2 regions of the Streptomyces sp. NA02950 genome follow, and region 1 is predicted to be linked to the other one. Evidence: riboswitches for the same ligand, from Rfam matches in the RefSeq annotation. Region 1 holds a riboswitch; the other holds the start of a gene.

Region 1 (7,815 bases):
CTGCCGCAGCTCCGCCTCCAGCGCCTCGGTGCGGGCCGCCTGCGCCCGTTCCTCCTGCTGTGCCCCGCGCGCGGCCTCGGCGCGGGCCTCCTCCTCCGCCGTGACGAGCTGCCGCTCCAGGTCGTTGCAGCGCTGCTCGGCCCGGATCCGGCGGGTGTGCGCCTCCTTCAGCTCCTCGCTCAACACCTCCACCTGGTCCTTGAGCTGGTCCCGCTCCTTGCGCAGCGCGGCGAGCGGGTCGTCGTAGGGGTGCAGCGCGGTCCCGGCGTCGGCGCGGGCCCAGTCACGGTCGTCGGCCACGGCCTGTAACTGGCGGAGCTGGGTCTCCAGGTCCGCGGCCCGGTGTTGCGCGTCGAGCAACGCGTTCTCCAGGGCCCGCTCGCGGACGGCGGACCGCCGGGCCATCCGGTCGGCCTCCACCAACTGCCGCTCCAGCAACTCCACGCGGTGCAGCGGAGATCCGCTGGCCGCCAGCGCGCGGCAGTGCAGCCCCCGCAGATGCTCCATGGTCTCGGGGGTCGCGGCGCCGCCCCGGTGCTCGGCCACATCGGTGAGCAGATCCGCGATGAACTCCCAGGCGGGGACGCGGGTTCCGTTCAGGTAGCGGGATATCGACCCGGCGTCCCGGTGGCGGCGCGCGGCGTACCGGCGCACGCTCACCTCCAGTCCGGCGAACAGCCGCCGGAGCTCGGCGGCCAACTCGCGTGCCTCGTCCGGAAGATCATCGCCGAGCGGCTCAAGGCTCCCCATGTCCCGTTCCCTTCGGGCGTTGCGGGCGATCGGCAACTGTGCCGACTCCCGCAACGGGCCCGGCCCGTCCCAGTCTGGAGTCAGCCTCGTACGAGGCGTGACAAGAAAGGCAATCGTAGTGAACAGCGTTCCATGGCGATCCGATCTCGCCGCATTTCTCGCGGTCCTGGTGACCGGCATCGTGCTCATCCACGCCGGGGTCCGGCCCGAGGCGATCCCGCCCGTGGCCGTCGGGCTGTCGGTGCTCTACGGGGCGTGGCGCCCGGCCACGCTGCGCGTCGGGTTCCGCTACGCGGGGCGGCTCGCGCCCGCGAAGGGCATCTGGTCGACGGGGGCCACGCGGACCGGGGCACCGGGGTGGGGGGCGTGGATCATGCGGCCGTCACCGATGTAGATCCCGACGTGGCTGATGCCCGAATAGAAGAAGACGAGGTCGCCGGGGGCCAGTTGGGAGCGGCCGACCCGGCGGCCCGCGGTGATCTGGGTGTAGGTGGTGCGTGGCAGTGAGACCCCGGCGGCGCGCCAGGCGGCCTGGGTGAGCCCGGAGCAGTCGTAGCCGTGGGGGCCGGTGGCGCCCCAGACGTACGGCTTGCCGAGGGCCCCCCGGGCGAACGCGACGGCGCGGGCGGCCCGGCCGGTCGTGGCGGCGGGGGCCGCGGTCTGGTCGGCGGTGTGCCCGGTGTCGGAGTGCGGCTGCCGGTCCTGAAGGCGGCGGCGCTGTTCGGCGGTCAGCCGGTCGAGGAGCCGGTCGGCGGCGGCGAGCTTCTTCTCGACGGCCCGTTTGTGGCGGGAGAGCGCCTCCTGCGAGGTACGCAGCTCGGCCAGCCGGTCCGCCGCCGCGCCGCGCACCCGGCGCAGCGCCTTCTCCTGGCGGGTGATGCCGATGATGGTGGCGGCCTGGCGTCCGGCCGCGCGCTCGACGAGCGAGGCCCGCTGGAGGTACTCCTCGGGGGAGGAGGACAGGGCGAGCTGGAGGGTGGGGGCGACGGTACCGGCCCGGTACTGGGCGGTGGCGTACGCGCCGAGGGCGTTGCGCGCGGTGTTCAGCCGGGCGGCCCTGCGGGCGGCCTCGTCGCGGAGTTCGCCCAGCGCGCGGCGGGCCTCGTCGGCCTTCTCCCGGGCGCCGTTGTACTTGTCGGTGGCCTCCTCGGCCTCCCGCTGGTACTGGTCCACCCTGGCCTTCACCTGAGCGGTGGTCAGGTGGGGGTCGGCGTGCCCGGTGCCCTCGAGGACGGTCGCGGACACGGCGCCGGTGAGGGCGAGGAGCGCGGCCGTCCGGGCGGTGCTGCTGGCGAGCGAGCGCTTGGGCCTGCTGCGCGACTTCCTGTGCGACGCCACGGCGGCGGTACACCTTCCTGGCTGTGCGGGCGGTTCCGGTTGCTGCGTTGGTTGCGGTGGTGCGTTGTTTGCGTGGTGGCGGGGACGGGAGATGGCAGCCCGCCATGAGGCGGGGACCCTCGGTTGACGGGAGGCGGACTGCCATCTGGAGGAGGAAGCTAGGCCGGAAGACGGGGGCGGTGCGGGGCGATGCTCGGGAATGGACGGATTTCGTCATTCCTGTGCCACTGACTGATCACGGCACGCGCGGGGTGAGTGGCACTGCGTGGTGGCCGTGACCGAAGCCGTGATCAGGGCCCACCCGAGTGAAAGGTGGTGCTATGCGCGGCGCTAATGTCCGTGAGTATGGACGTACTCATCAACGCCTTTGTCGGTTTGCACATCGTCGGTATTGCCGCGCTGCTGGGCGGCTTTCTCTCCCAGATGAAGCAGATGAGTTCGGGCACCGCGCGGATGACCCCCGGAATGCTGCACGGGGCGCTGACCATGCTGGTGACCGGAGTGGCCCTGGTGGGGCTCAACGAGGCCGACGACAGCGCCGTCAACACCGTCAAGATCGGGATCAAGATGGCGCTGTTGATCGTGATCCTGGGCCTGGTCTATGTGAAGCGGGACGAGGAGAAGGTGGAGTCGGCCGCGTTCGGCGCGGTAGGTGCCCTCACCACGGTGAACATCTTCATCGCCGTGCTGTGGACCTGATCTTCCCCGGTGCTCGTGTCCCCTGTTCGATAACGGCTTGATACCGCACATCAATTCGCCCGCAACCGTTTGCACTCGCGAGCTGTCTAAAGAGCACAAGACGGCCGGAGGGAGCGGGCAATGGGGGTTGTGGGGGCGAAGAGAGGGCTCAAGGGCACCAAGGGCCCAGGGTTTCTCAAGGGGCTCGGGACAAGGGGCGTACGGCGCACGGGAGTAGCGCTGGGGCTCACGGGGATGGTGATGCCGCTAGCGGTAGCCCTCGCCACCCCGGCCCAGGCGGCATCGTCGTGCACAACGACCGCCGGGCCGTACCAGAAGCAGGTCGAGAAGTACCTCGGCCGCCCGGTGGACGGTCGGCAGTCGCGCACCGACTGCCTGGCGATCCAGAACTTCCAGATCAACCACGGCATCAGCCCGACCATCGGCTACGCCGGGCCCGTCACCTGGGGCGTGATGAGCCTGAAGAACGCGCAGAAGGCGGCGGGCCACAACCCCAACGCGGCGGGGAAGTGCCCCACCAACAAGGGCCGGATCGCCTGTGTCGACCTCACCCGCCAGCTGAGCTGGGTCCAGGACGGCTCCCGGCTGGTGTACGGACCGGTGCCGGTGCGCACCGGGCGGGACGGCTACGAGACCCGGACCGGTTCGAAGAAGATCTACTGGCGGAACATCGACCACTGGTCGACGATCTACGACGTCGCCATGCCGTACAGCCAGTTCTTCGACGGCGGCCAGGCGTTCCACTCGATCGCGGGCAGCGTGTGGTCCCCACCCGGCTCCCACGGCTGCGTCAACATGCGCTCGGCCGACGCCAAGAAGTACTGGGGCCTGCTGAGGAACGGCGACGACGTCTACGTCTACGGCCGCAAGCCCGGTACGTAAGGGCCGGCGGCCCGCGCCCGGCGTACGGCCACGCGCCCCTGCCCCGGCTGTCCGCCGGGGCAGGGGCGCGTGCCATGTGCGGGGCTGCTGGGCGGCCCGCGCCCGGCGGGCGGCACCCGGTACCGCTGGTCCGTGTGCGCGGCCCGGCCACCGCGGGCCGGGCCCGGGGCGGGTGTTGCGCGAGCCCAGCGCAGTCCGGGCATTGCTGTCACGGCGCCCGGCGCGGCGGATCGCGCGCCGGGCGCGACGGCGGGTCCGTACCAGCGTCCGTACCAGCGGGCGCCACGCCTCCTGAGCCCGGCGAGGCGGCGCCCGGTACGCCGGACGCGGGGCGCCGCCGCGGGCGTCAGGCGGGACGCACGCTGCCGTAGATCGGCATCTCGGTGATCGGCGCCTTCTTCACCGAGTCACCCGGCTTCGGCGCGTGGATCATCATCCCGTCGCCGATGTAGAGCCCGACATGGCTGATGTCGTCGTAGAAGAAGACCAGATCGCCCGGCTTGAGCTCGGACGTCGACACCCGCGTCCCCACCTTCACCTGGTCCCAGGTGGTGCGCGGCAGGGACACCCCGGCGGACTTCCAGGCCGCCTGGGTCAGCCCCGAGCAGTCGAAGGAGTTGGGGCCGGTGGCGCCCCAGACGTACGGCTTGCCGATCTGCGCCTGTGCGTAGGCGATGGCCTTCGCCGCCTTGGTGCTGTCGGAGGGGGCGGGGGTGGACGGGGTGGACGGGGTGGAGGGGGTGGACGAGCCGGAGCCGTCGTTCCCGTCCTGCTGCCGCTGACGCTCGGCCTCCGCCTTGCGCTGCTTCTCGGCCAGTTCGGCGGCCTTGCGCCGGGCCTCCTCCTGCTTCTTCTTCTCGATCGCCGCCAGCCGCGCCTTCTCCTTGGCGGTCAGGTTCGCCAGCAGCCGCCGGGCCTCGGAGAGCTTGCTCTGGACGGACTTCTTCTTCTCCTTGAGCGACTTCTGCGACGAGGTCAGCGAGGCGAGGCTCTTGGTGGCGGAGGCGCGTTCCTTCGCCGCCTTCGCCCGCTGCGTCTGGAAGTCCTCGACGGCCTTCTTCTGGTGCCCGGTGAGCCGGTCCATCAGATGCGACTGGTCGAAGACGTCCTGCGGATCGGAGGAGAAGAGCATCGCGGCGGTGCTGCTGGCCAGGCCGCCGCTGCGGTACTGGGCCGCGGCGTAGGTGCCGAGGGTCCGCCGGGCCTCGTTGAGCTTCTCGGTGCGCTTGGCGACCCTGTCCAGCAGCTTGTCGACCTTGCCGCGCTGGGTCTCGGTGCGCTCCTTGGCGGCGTTGTAGCTCTGGGTGGCGCTCTCCGCCTGGTGGTAGAGGGTGTCGACCTTCTTCTTGACCTCTTCGATCGACTGGGTGGCGGGCTTGGGATCGCCGGGCGCGGCGTTCGCCGTCTGGGAGAGCAGGGTGACCGAGGCCAGGGCGGCCGTGGTGACCCCGACGGCGGTCCGCCGGCTCTGACCGGCCAGCGTGGCCGGTATTCGGGTCCGCGGTTTGCGGTGCGACGCCAAGGGAGGCGACTCCTTCCGTGGACCGCCTACCGGGTTAGCTGTCGGGTTCGGGCGGACGGAAGGCTGCCCTACGGCCCGTCCGGGCGGCACGCGGTGTGCCGTCACCCGGGCCGATTCACCCCGGTGGAACGTGTGGGTCCCCGGCTCCGGCCACCTCGCGGCGGGTCCGGACTCGGCGGAGGCCGCCCGTGCCGACGCTGCTCGCCGACGGGTGTCCGGGCTGCCTGACGCAGGACGGTAGCCAACTCGTGGTGCTCCTGTGAAGGCTGGTGGCCGTTTTGCCCGAAACCGTTTCGTGATGTTCGCACGTACGCTGTCAGTGGCGCGGCCTAGACTCGGTGAGCGATGAGCAGCCTCTTTGACGACAGCTTCCTGGCGGACCTCGGGCCCTCGGGCGAGGAGCCCCCGCCGCCCGAGGACCACGAGGGCCCCGGGCACCACGGCCCCGGCGGTGCCGAGGACGTACCGCACCACCTCTTCAGCGAGTGGGGTCTCCCCAGGGCCGCCGGGCCCGAGGGGAAGTTCGACGCGCCCGTGCCGAGCGTGCCCCGGGAGGCGTACTACCGGGACGGCGCGGCACGGCCCGCCGTGGATCCGGCCGCCCTGCTCGAGGGGCTGAACGAGCAGCAGCGTGCCGCCGTGGAGCACACCGGCGCACCGCTGCTGATCGTCGCGGGCGCCGGATCCGGCAAGACCCGTGTGCTCACCCACCGCATCGCGTATCTGCTCGGCGCGCGCGGGGTGCACCCCGGCCAGATCCTCGCCATCACCTTCACCAACAAGGCCGCGGGCGAGATGAAGGAGCGGGTGGAGGAGCTGGTCGGGCCGCGGGCGAACGCCATGTGGGTCTCCACCTTCCACAGCGCCTGTGTGCGCATCCTGCGCCGCGAGTCCAAGAAGCTGGGCTTCACCTCGTCGTTCTCGATCTACGACGCGGCCGACTCCAAGCGGCTGATGGCGCTGGTCTGCCGGGACCTGGACCTGGACCCGAAGCGGTTCCCGCCCAAGTCCTTCAGCGCCAAGATCTCCAACCTGAAGAACGAGCTGATCGACGAGGAGACCTTCGCCGGGCAGGCGGCGGACGGTTTTGAGAAGACCCTGGCCGAGGCGTACGTCATGTACCAGTCGAGGCTGCGCGAGGCCAACGCGCTGGACTTTGACGACATCATCATGACCACGGTCAATCTGCTCCAGGCGTTCCCCGATGTCGCCGAGCACTACCGCCGCCGGTTCCGCCATGTGCTGGTCGACGAGTACCAGGACACCAACCACGCGCAGTACACCCTGGTGCGCGAGCTGGTCGGCACGGACACCGAGGAGACCGCGGCCGGTGAGCTGTGCGTGGTGGGCGACGCCGACCAGTCGATCTACGCGTTCCGCGGCGCCACCATCCGCAACATCCTCCAGTTCGAGGAGGACTACCCGGACGCGCGGACCATCCTGCTCGAGCAGAACTACCGCTCGACCCAGACCATCCTCAGCGCGGCCAACGCGGTCATCGAGCGCAATGAGAACCGCCGCCCGAAGAACCTGTGGACCGAGGCCGGTGCCGGGGCCACCATCACCGGCTATGTCGCCGACACCGAGCACGACGAGGCCCAGTTCGTCGCCGACGAGATCGACCGCCTGACGGACGCGGGCGACGCCAGGGCCGGGGACGTGGCCGTCTTCTACCGCACCAACGCCCAGTCCCGTGTCTTCGAGGAAGTCTTCATCCGGGTCGGGCTGCCCTACAAGGTCGTCGGCGGAGTGCGCTTCTACGAGCGCAAGGAGGTCCGGGACGTCCTCGCCTATCTGCGGGTGCTGGCCAACCCCGAGGACAACGTCCCGCTGCGCCGCATTCTGAACGTGCCCAAGCGCGGTATCGGCGAGCGCGCCGAGGCGATGATCGACGCGCTGGCGCTGCGCGAGAAGATCACCTTCCCGCAGGCGCTGCGCCGGGTCGACGAGGCGTACGGCATGGCCGCCCGCTCGGCGAACGCGGTGAAGCGGTTCAACACGCTGATGGAGGAGCTGCGGACCATCGTGGAGTCGGGCGCGGGCCCGGCCACCGTGCTGGAGGCGGTGCTCGAGCGCACCGGCTATCTCGCCGAGCTCCAGGCTTCCACGGACCCGCAGGACGAGACCCGGATCGAGAACCTCCAGGAGCTGGCCGCCGTGGCCCTGGAGTTCGAGCAGGACCGGGGCGAGGAGAACCCCGGCACGCTCGCCGAGTTCCTGGAGCAGGTCGCGCTGGTCGCCGACTCCGACCAGATCCCGGACGAGGACGCGGAGGGCACCGGGGTCATCACGCTGATGACGCTGCACACGGCCAAGGGCCTGGAGTTCCCGGTCGTCTTCCTCAGCGGTCTGGAGGACGGCGTCTTCCCGCACATGCGGGCGCTCGGCCAGACCAAGGAGCTGGAGGAGGAGCGGCGGCTCGCGTACGTCGGGATCACGCGGGCGCGCGAGCGGCTGTATCTGACGCGCTCCACGATGCGCAGTGCGTGGGGACAGCCCGCGTACAACCCGCCGTCCCGCTTCCTGGAGGAGATCCCCGACCAGTACGTGCAGTGGCGCCGGACCGGTCCGGCCACCCCGTCGGCGTCCATGGGCGCCCTCGCGGGCGGCTCCGGGCTCTCGGG
Region 2 (7,815 bases), 1.1 Mb from region 1:
TCGAGGTCGCCTCCGGTGCCAACGCGAGACTCTCGGCCACGGATCTGACGTACAACACGGCGGGAGACGGCGGCGGTATTCACATCAACACCCAGGCCAATGCCATTGTCAGCAGCGGGAACATCTCCGACAACACCGCGGAGAACACCGGTGGTGGCGTCGCGAACTACGGCACGACGACGCTGAGCAGCGTCGCGGTGAAGAGAAACCGGACGACCAACTTCGAAGGCGGCGGAGTCGCCACCTCCGTCGGCCCCCTCATCATCAGCGGGAGCACCATTCAGCAGAACACCGCCGGGAGCTTCGGCGGTGGCATCGCCAACCTCGGCAGCACACTGAGCGTGTCCGGCACCACGGTGTCCGACAACACCGCCACCCTGAACGGCGGCGGGCTGTTCAATCACGCGGGTTCCGCCCAGCTGACCGGGGACTACATCACGAGGAACACGGCCAATGGCGGCCCGGGGAACACCGGCGGCGGCATCTTCACCGACGGCGGTACGGTGACGCTCAACGCGACCCTGGTGACCGGCAACAACCCCGCGAACTGCCAGCCGGCTATGGGTACGTGCACGACCTGACCCATGGCCTGAAGGCTCGTCCGGTGCGGTGGCCCGTACCGCACCGGACGACGCCGAAAGTCCCCCGAAAACCCATGCGACCCTGGAAGCGATGCTTCCAGGGTCGCGCCGCTCTCCAGGGGAGAGTGAAAGGTCAGTGCTTGACCTTGATGTTCTTGGCCTTCGACTTGACCTTGGCCTTGGCCTTCACATGCTTCTTGGCCTTGTGCTCCTTGGCCTTGTGGTGCTTCTTCGCCTTGTGGTGCTTCTTGTCCTTGTGCTCCACCGGGGGCTCGACCGCGATGTTGGCGCAGTTGGGGCCGATGTTGATGTCGCCGCCCGGGGTGACTTCGGTGAGGCTGACGTCGGGGCCGATGTTGGAATCGCACTCGTTGCTCTGGGAGACCGAGCCGCCGGCGTTGGTGAAGTTGACGCAGTCCGGGTTGAGGTCGGTGTCCTCGGTGGTCTCGAGGTCGAGGTCGACATCCGGGCCGATGTTGGTGTCGCACTTGTTGGACTGGGTGACCCCGTCGTGGTGCGGGAACAGACCGTACGCACTCGCGCTACCTGCGCCACCGACGACCATCGTGCCCGCGGCCGCCGCGGCCATGAGAGCTACCTTCTTGCTGATCTGCATTGTGCTGGTGCCTCCATATCAGGTTTTCCGCGAACGATCCGCAGACACCCAATCAACGAGGTTTCCCCCCAAGAGGATCCGGCGTATACGGGAGCGTCACCCATGCGCCACAGTAAAGGTATATTCAGTCGATGGAGGCCATGGAAATTCACATTTCCCGTTTCCGACCCAGAAATGCGTGAACGCGACCCCCGGGACAAAGTAATCCCGGAGGTCGCGTCCATGACGAGAAGACGGACCCGAAGAAGCGAGGACCGAAGTGGGCCGAGGGCTTCTCCGCCAACGGCTCTGTGTGCCGCCCGCGGTCTTACGCGGTGCCCGCCTTCTGCTTGGCCTTCCCCTTCGCGGGAGCGGACCCGGCGAGATTGGTGCAGTTCGTCTCCTGGATGACCTCTCCGGTTCCGATCGTGATCGGGCCGAGGACCGAGGTCGTCTTGCAGTCGTTGGACTGCTTGGTCACACCACCCGACTTGCTGATGTTGGTGCAATTGGTCCGCTGCGTGACATCGGCTCCGGTCAGGTTGACCGTAACGGGGCCGATGACGGAGTGGGTCCGGCAGCGATTGCTCTGCTCCGAGACACCGGATTCGGCGTAGTTGACGCAATTGGTCTCGGTCGTGATGTCCGACGTCGCCAGCGTGACCCCGCCGATGGCGGAACTCGTGTTGCAGCGGTTCTTCTGGCTGCCTCCGCCATTGGGGGCGGCTCGGTGGGCGGCGCTGTCGTCGGCAGCATCGGCTCCCCCCGCGCCGCCGATGAGCAGCACCCCCATGGCCGCTACAAGAAGTGCCGTCCTCTTGCGCATATGCATAAAGAGCCTCCGTGGATTCTTGGCTGTCTCAGCGAACATCGGACACATGACGGCGGTCGCTGGAAAGCCATTTACGTAGCAGCGGCCCTGGAAGGGGAGTTTCCAGGGCCGCGGGTCCCAACGGGCCCGCAGTGTTCCCGCGGGCGCGGGAACACTGCGAGATGGTCAACGACTGAGCCGGTCAGTTGTCCGAGACGGCGATGTTGGCGCACTTGGCGCCGATGTTGGTGTCACCCTCGGGGGCGAAGGTCGCGTTGCCGCCGAGGTCGGCGGAGGTGCTCGTGTCGCAGTGGTTGCTCTGGGTGACAGCGCCGTCGTTGCGGTTGGTGAAGTTGATGCAGTCGGCGCCGATGTTGATGTCGCCCCCGGGAGCCAGGGAGGCATTACCCCCGGCCAGGAGGCCGGTGGTGGTGTCGCAGTGGTTGCTCTGAGAGACGGCGTCGCCGTTGCTGTGAGCCAGGGCGCCGCCCGAACCCCCGATGACCAGAGCGCCGGCAGCAGCGGTCAGGAGAATTGCCTTCTTGCCGATGTTCACTTAATTCCTCCGTCTGGGTTGCTCCGCGAATTCACGGACGTCTGGCACAACGAAGCTCATCAGTTAAGGCTTCGGCCCACCACTCAGCTTCACCCGTCCGGCATAGCGCGACTTCCTCGGCGCGTGTTCCCCGCGATTCCCGCAATCGATACCGGGAGAAGTGGCATTTGGAGCAGTGCGGAGCTCCGATGCCTCCTTATAGAGAAAGGCGGAGGGGGCCGGAGGGGCCGGGGAGGGGTCCGCGGCGATGGATCAGGGTCCGGGCGGGCAGCTCACGGGCGCGGTCCGCCGGTGTGACGCCCGGCGCGGACGAGTGATACATCCGGGTGCGCCGACGCAGGAGTATGTGAGGCACAGTCACATCGACAGCTTCGCCGAACCGCAGCGCGGTCCGTGTTCACGCCGCTACGCTACGTACGCGAAGCGGTCGCCCGGGGGGCGCGGCGCATCAAGGCCGGGAGGCGGGAGGACGGACATGGGGCACTCACGAGCGGGCGGAACCCCCGCCGAGCTGATGGACGGGCTGCTCGCCCGCGCGCAGAACGGGTTCGAGATCGGCGAAGCGGTGCTGACCCGGGCGCGCGGCGCCCTGATGCACCAGTCCGAGCTGCGTTCCTGTCGCCAGTGCAACGATCCGTCCGGCCCGCTGGGCTACCGCACCTACCGCCATGTCTTCCTGCTCCCCGACGGCAGCAGCCTGCTGCTGTGGGAGCTGGAGCACAGCACCGGCCCGGACGACGGCCCCCACCACGAGCTCTACGCCGACGAGAACGCCCTCGCGCTGGCCGAACGGCGGGTGCACGAGCGCATCGGCGGTGCCCGCTGGGAAGAGCTCGACGGCTTACCGCTCTGGCTGCCCGAGCAGCTGCTGCACCAGGCCGCCGAGCCCGTGGAGTCCCCCCGCGCCTACGTGGCCGACAACTCGGCCGACCACGCACGCCGGGTGCTGCGCCGCGCCGAGAACCCCGATCGGCCGGGCGAGGAGACCGAGCGGCTGCTGGAGACCGCGTTCGCCCATGACATCGCCCTGGCCCCCAAGCCGCGCCGCCGCTCCGGCGGTCCCGACACCACCTGGTGCCGCTTCTACGAGCACGCCTTCCTGCTGGCCGGAGGAGACGAGGTCGTGCTGTGGGAGCTGGAGCACAATCTGACCCACGACGGCCGGCTGGTGTGCGAGGTCTATCTCGACGAGGTGTCGGCGGAGCTGGCGGCGGACCGCCGTGCCCGGGCGCTCGGCGTCGATCTCTGATCCGCTCCGCGCCCTTCTGCGCGCCCCCGGGCGGGCCTGCCTCGCCCCCGATGCCGCGCCTCGCCCGGAGCCCGTACGGACCCGCTCAGACCTCCGTAGCCCGCCTCTGCCCCGACCACCCACCCGCCCACCCACATGGACGACACCGATTCGCCTGGCGGCCCGTCAGCCGGAAGCCTGGAGTAGTGACGGGCGGCGGCCGCGAGGACCGAGCGCTCCGGCTGCGGACCAGCGAAAGCGGGAGAGACCGGTGCGGGTGCGAGGGAACGGGGCTCGTACGAGCGCCCGTACGGAGCGGGGTAGGACCTGGGCGCGCCTGTCCCGGTCCCGTGCGCGCCCCCGGACCCGCCTCCATATGCTCGTCGACACCCGCGTCCCGAACGGGCCCGCCGGGGCCACCGGGTCGGCCGGTGAGTCGTCCAAGGGGACGTCAGGCCGGCGGCTGGCGCACTGGATCCCCGGGCTTCTGATCGTCGGCGGCGTCGTCTTCGACCTCGGCTCCCCGGCCAACTACACGGCGGGCCCCTTCCTCGCCGCCGCCCCGCTCGTCGCCGCTCCGCTCCTCCGGCTGTGGGAGACCGTCACCACGGCGGTCTTCGCCATCGCCGCCGCGGTCGCGCTGGCCGAGGGGCACGGGGCGAAGGATCCCAGCCAGGCCCTGTCCGAGATCATCACGGTCGCGACCGTCACCTCGCTCGCGCTCGTCATCAACCGCCTCGTACGCCGCAGCGACCGGCGGCTGGCCTCGGCGCGCGGTGTGGCGGAGGCGGCCCAGCGCGCCGTCCTGCCCGTACCGCCCGCCCGGCTGGCCGGGCTGGACGTCGCGGCGCGCTATGTGGCCGCGGAGAAGTACGCCGCGATCGGCGGTGACCTGTACGCGGTGCAGGACACCCCGCACGGGGTCCGCCTGGTCGTCGGCGACGTACGCGGCAAGGGGCTCCAGGCGGTGGAGACGGTCGCGATCCTCATCGGCTCCTTCCGGGAGGCGGCGGAGCAGGAGACGACGCTGGAGGGGCTGGCGGGGCGGCTGGAGCGGGCGTTGCAGCGCGAGGGCGCGCGGCGGGCCGACCTCGAGGGGTTCGAGGGGTTCACCACGGCCGTACTGGCCGAGATCCCGCGCGGCGATTCGACCCTCCGGGTGATCAACCGCGGCCATCCGCCGCCCCTGCTGCTGGAGGACGGCGAAGGGGGAGGGGGAGGTGCCGGGGGCAGCCGGATCGACGGGGACGGCTGCGCGGTGCGCCGGGTGGAGCCGGAGGCATCGGCGCTGCCGCTGGGGATGGGGGAGCTGGGCGGCTGGCCGGACCGGGTGACGGAGCTGAGGTTCGCCGAGGGCGCGACCCTGCTGCTCTTCACGGACGGGGTGACGGAGGCGCGCGACCGGGAGGGCGTGTTCTACGACCCGGAGGACCGGCTGCGCGGTCACCGTTTCGGCGGCCCGGGGGAACTGCTGGACGCGCTGGTGGCCGATGTCGAGCGGCATACGGGCGGCGGGACGACGGACGACATGGCGCTGCTCGCGCTGCGCCGCCGCTCCACGGGATCGGTCCGGGGGAACGGGCGGTACGCCGGCGGAAGCGGCAAAGGTGAGGGACTGGTGAAGGGGCCCGGCCACGGTCCGTAGTCGTAGGTTCCCTCTGTGCATAACAATTGATGCACGATCAGCGCTTCTTGGGTTTTGCCAACCCTTTCCCAGGGGGCCGACTCGCCCCTATCTGTCCAGACTTGGTCGCTAAGTTCATGGCAAAGCTGCGCCGATTCCTCGGAACAGCTTGGAATCACATAGCGCTCTCTATTAACGTTCGATAACGCAGCGCGGTCGTCACAGCCGTCGCCAGGGCGGCACCGTGCGCCGTCGCCGAATCCCATAACGCACAGCGGCAGCAGCATCACCGCACCACAACAGCACCGAGGGAACCGGGGAACCACCACCTTGGGGTGAATCGGGTCGAACCTGACCCGTAGGAGACCTTCCTGCTCCGAACCCGTCAGCTAACCCGGTAGGCGAGAGGGAAGGAAAGGAGTGCGCCCCCGTGGCGTCCAACAGGTCTGTCCTGGACGAGGCTCCATACCGCGCATCGGGCGGCGGTCTCGGCACCGCAACCGCCTACGGGCCCGGTTTCGATGCCAGTGGAGGCATGAGGTCCGGTGGCGGATCCGCCACCGAAGGGGACTTCGCCGCCGACGGTGACCGTGGGGAGTTCGCGGCGGACGCCGCCGACGGCCCGGCGGGCCCGGGACTCGACCCCGAGCCCTGGGAGGAATGGAACCCCACCGAGGAATCCGTCGCCTCCGTGCGCGGCCGGCACCGCGTGGTGAAGCAGCGGGGCGGGACGATGGCGCGCAGTGGCGCCGTCCTCGGCGTCGGTGTCATCGCGGCCGTCGGGGCGGGCGGGATGGCGAGTGCCAAGGACCGTCCGGCGGCCCCCATATCCATGCCCGACCTCGCCCATGTCGCCGACCAGGTCGCGGACCGGCTGCCGGACGCCAAGGACATCCCGGGCATCGGCTCGCTGGTCGCCGACGACGACGGCGGTTCCGCGACCACGAACGCGGCCCCCCTCTCCCAGGTCGGGCTGACCTCCCAGGACGAGGCGAGCGGCACCACCGACGCCGGTGAGGCGCTGCGCGCCCGCATCCTCAAGCAGGCCGAGAACCAGCAGAACTCCGCGGACGAGGACGAGCGGACCGCCGCCGCCAAGGCCGCCGCCCAGAAGGCCGCGGACAAGGCAGCCGACGATGCGGCCGAGCGGAGGGCCGCGGCCACCGCCGCGAAGAAGGAAGCCGAGCGGAAGGCCAAGGAGGCCGCCGAACGCAAGGCCGAGGCCGAGCGCCGCGCCAAGCTGGCCGCCTCTTACACCCTCCCCGTCGCGTCCTACACCCTGACCGCGGGCTTCGGTCAGGCCGGTGACATGTGGTCCGCCGACCACACCGGCCAGGACTTCGCCGCCCCGACCGGCACCCCCGTCAAGGCGGTGCACGGAGGCACCATCACCCAGGCGGGCTGGGCCGGTTCGTACGGGTACCGCATCGTGCTGAAGCTCGATGACGGCACCGAACTCTGGTTCTGCCACCTGTCGTCCATGGTCGTCACCTCGGGCAAGGTGACCACGGGCGATGTGATCGGCCGCGTCGGCGCCACCGGCAATGTGACCGGTCCGCACCTCCACCTCGAGGTGCGCCCCGGCGGCGGCTCCCCGATCGACCCGATGCCCTGGCTGCGCGAGCACGGCCAGAACCCCTGATACCCCTCCCCTGATCCTCTGGGTATCCCCGATACTCCGGCGGTCCTGGCGCTCTCTCCCCCCTTGACGCCAGGGCCGCCGGTTCGTTCCGCCGCGGGGTCCGGAACAAGCTCCCCGATACGGGTGTTGAAGCACCGCATGGCTGACAACAAGCAGAGGATCGGCGACCTCTCCGTCTCCCCGCTCTCCCTCGGCGGGAACGTCTTCGGCTGGACCGCGGACGAGGCCGAGTCCTTCACGGTGCTCGACGCCTACGCCGCCGCGGGCGGCAACTTCATCGACACCGCCGACGTCTACTCGGCCTGGGTGCCCGGCAATCAGGGCGGCGAGTCCGAGACCGTCCTCGGCAACTGGTTCGCCTCCCGCGGCAACCGCTCCGACATCGTCCTCGCCACCAAGGTCGGCGGCGGCTCCCCGCAACGCCGCGGGCTCTCCCCGGCCGCCATCAGGTCCGGTGTCGAGGACTCCCTGCGGCGGCTGCGCACCGACTACATCGACCTCTACTACACCCACTACGACGACCCGTCGGTGTCGGTGGAGGAGATCGCCACCACCCTGGACGCGCTGGTCCGGGAGGGCAAGGTCCGCGAGATCGCGGCCTCCAACATCGGTGCCGAACGGCTCGACTCCTTCCTGACCTTCTCCGCCCAGGAGGGCCTGGCCCGCTACGCCGCCCTCCAGCCCCACTACAACCTGGTCTCACGCGACACCTTCGAGGGTGACCTGGCCGACGTGGTCACCCGCCACGGTATGGCGACCGTCCCTTACTACGCACTCG

The links. A riboswitch is a leader RNA that binds a small molecule or an ion and turns the genes downstream of it on or off. The one in region 1 is predicted to bind cyclic di-AMP.
Region 2: it holds a riboswitch for cyclic di-AMP, as region 1 does, so the genes downstream of both, HUT19_RS18585 (M23 family metallopeptidase) here and HUT19_RS23850 (NlpC/P60 family protein) in region 1, are expected to answer to the same signal.

What each region holds. Positions count from the first base shown of each region.
Region 1 is NZ_CP054916.1:5,435,197-5,443,011, forward strand. Features, by position in the region: gene HUT19_RS23830 (chromosomal replication initiator protein DnaA) at 1-750, opposite strand, end outside; gene HUT19_RS23835 (NlpC/P60 family protein) at 1,039-2,088, opposite strand; gene HUT19_RS23840 (hypothetical protein) at 2,434-2,787, shown strand; gene HUT19_RS23845 (L,D-transpeptidase) at 3,022-3,669, shown strand; gene HUT19_RS23850 (NlpC/P60 family protein) at 4,016-5,191, opposite strand; cyclic di-AMP (ydaO/yuaA leader) riboswitch at 5,199-5,379, opposite strand; gene pcrA (DNA helicase PcrA) at 5,537-7,815, shown strand, end outside.
Region 2 is NZ_CP054916.1:4,305,050-4,312,864, reverse strand. Features, by position in the region: gene HUT19_RS18615 (right-handed parallel beta-helix repeat-containing protein) at 1-581, shown strand, start outside; gene HUT19_RS18610 (hypothetical protein) at 715-1,197, opposite strand; gene HUT19_RS18605 (hypothetical protein) at 1,505-2,008, opposite strand; gene HUT19_RS18600 (hypothetical protein) at 2,190-2,543, opposite strand; gene HUT19_RS18595 (DUF6227 family protein) at 3,019-3,792, shown strand; gene HUT19_RS18590 (PP2C family protein-serine/threonine phosphatase) at 4,148-5,416, shown strand; cyclic di-AMP (ydaO/yuaA leader) riboswitch at 5,639-5,814, shown strand; gene HUT19_RS18585 (M23 family metallopeptidase) at 5,826-7,037, shown strand; gene HUT19_RS18580 (aldo/keto reductase) at 7,176-7,815, shown strand, end outside.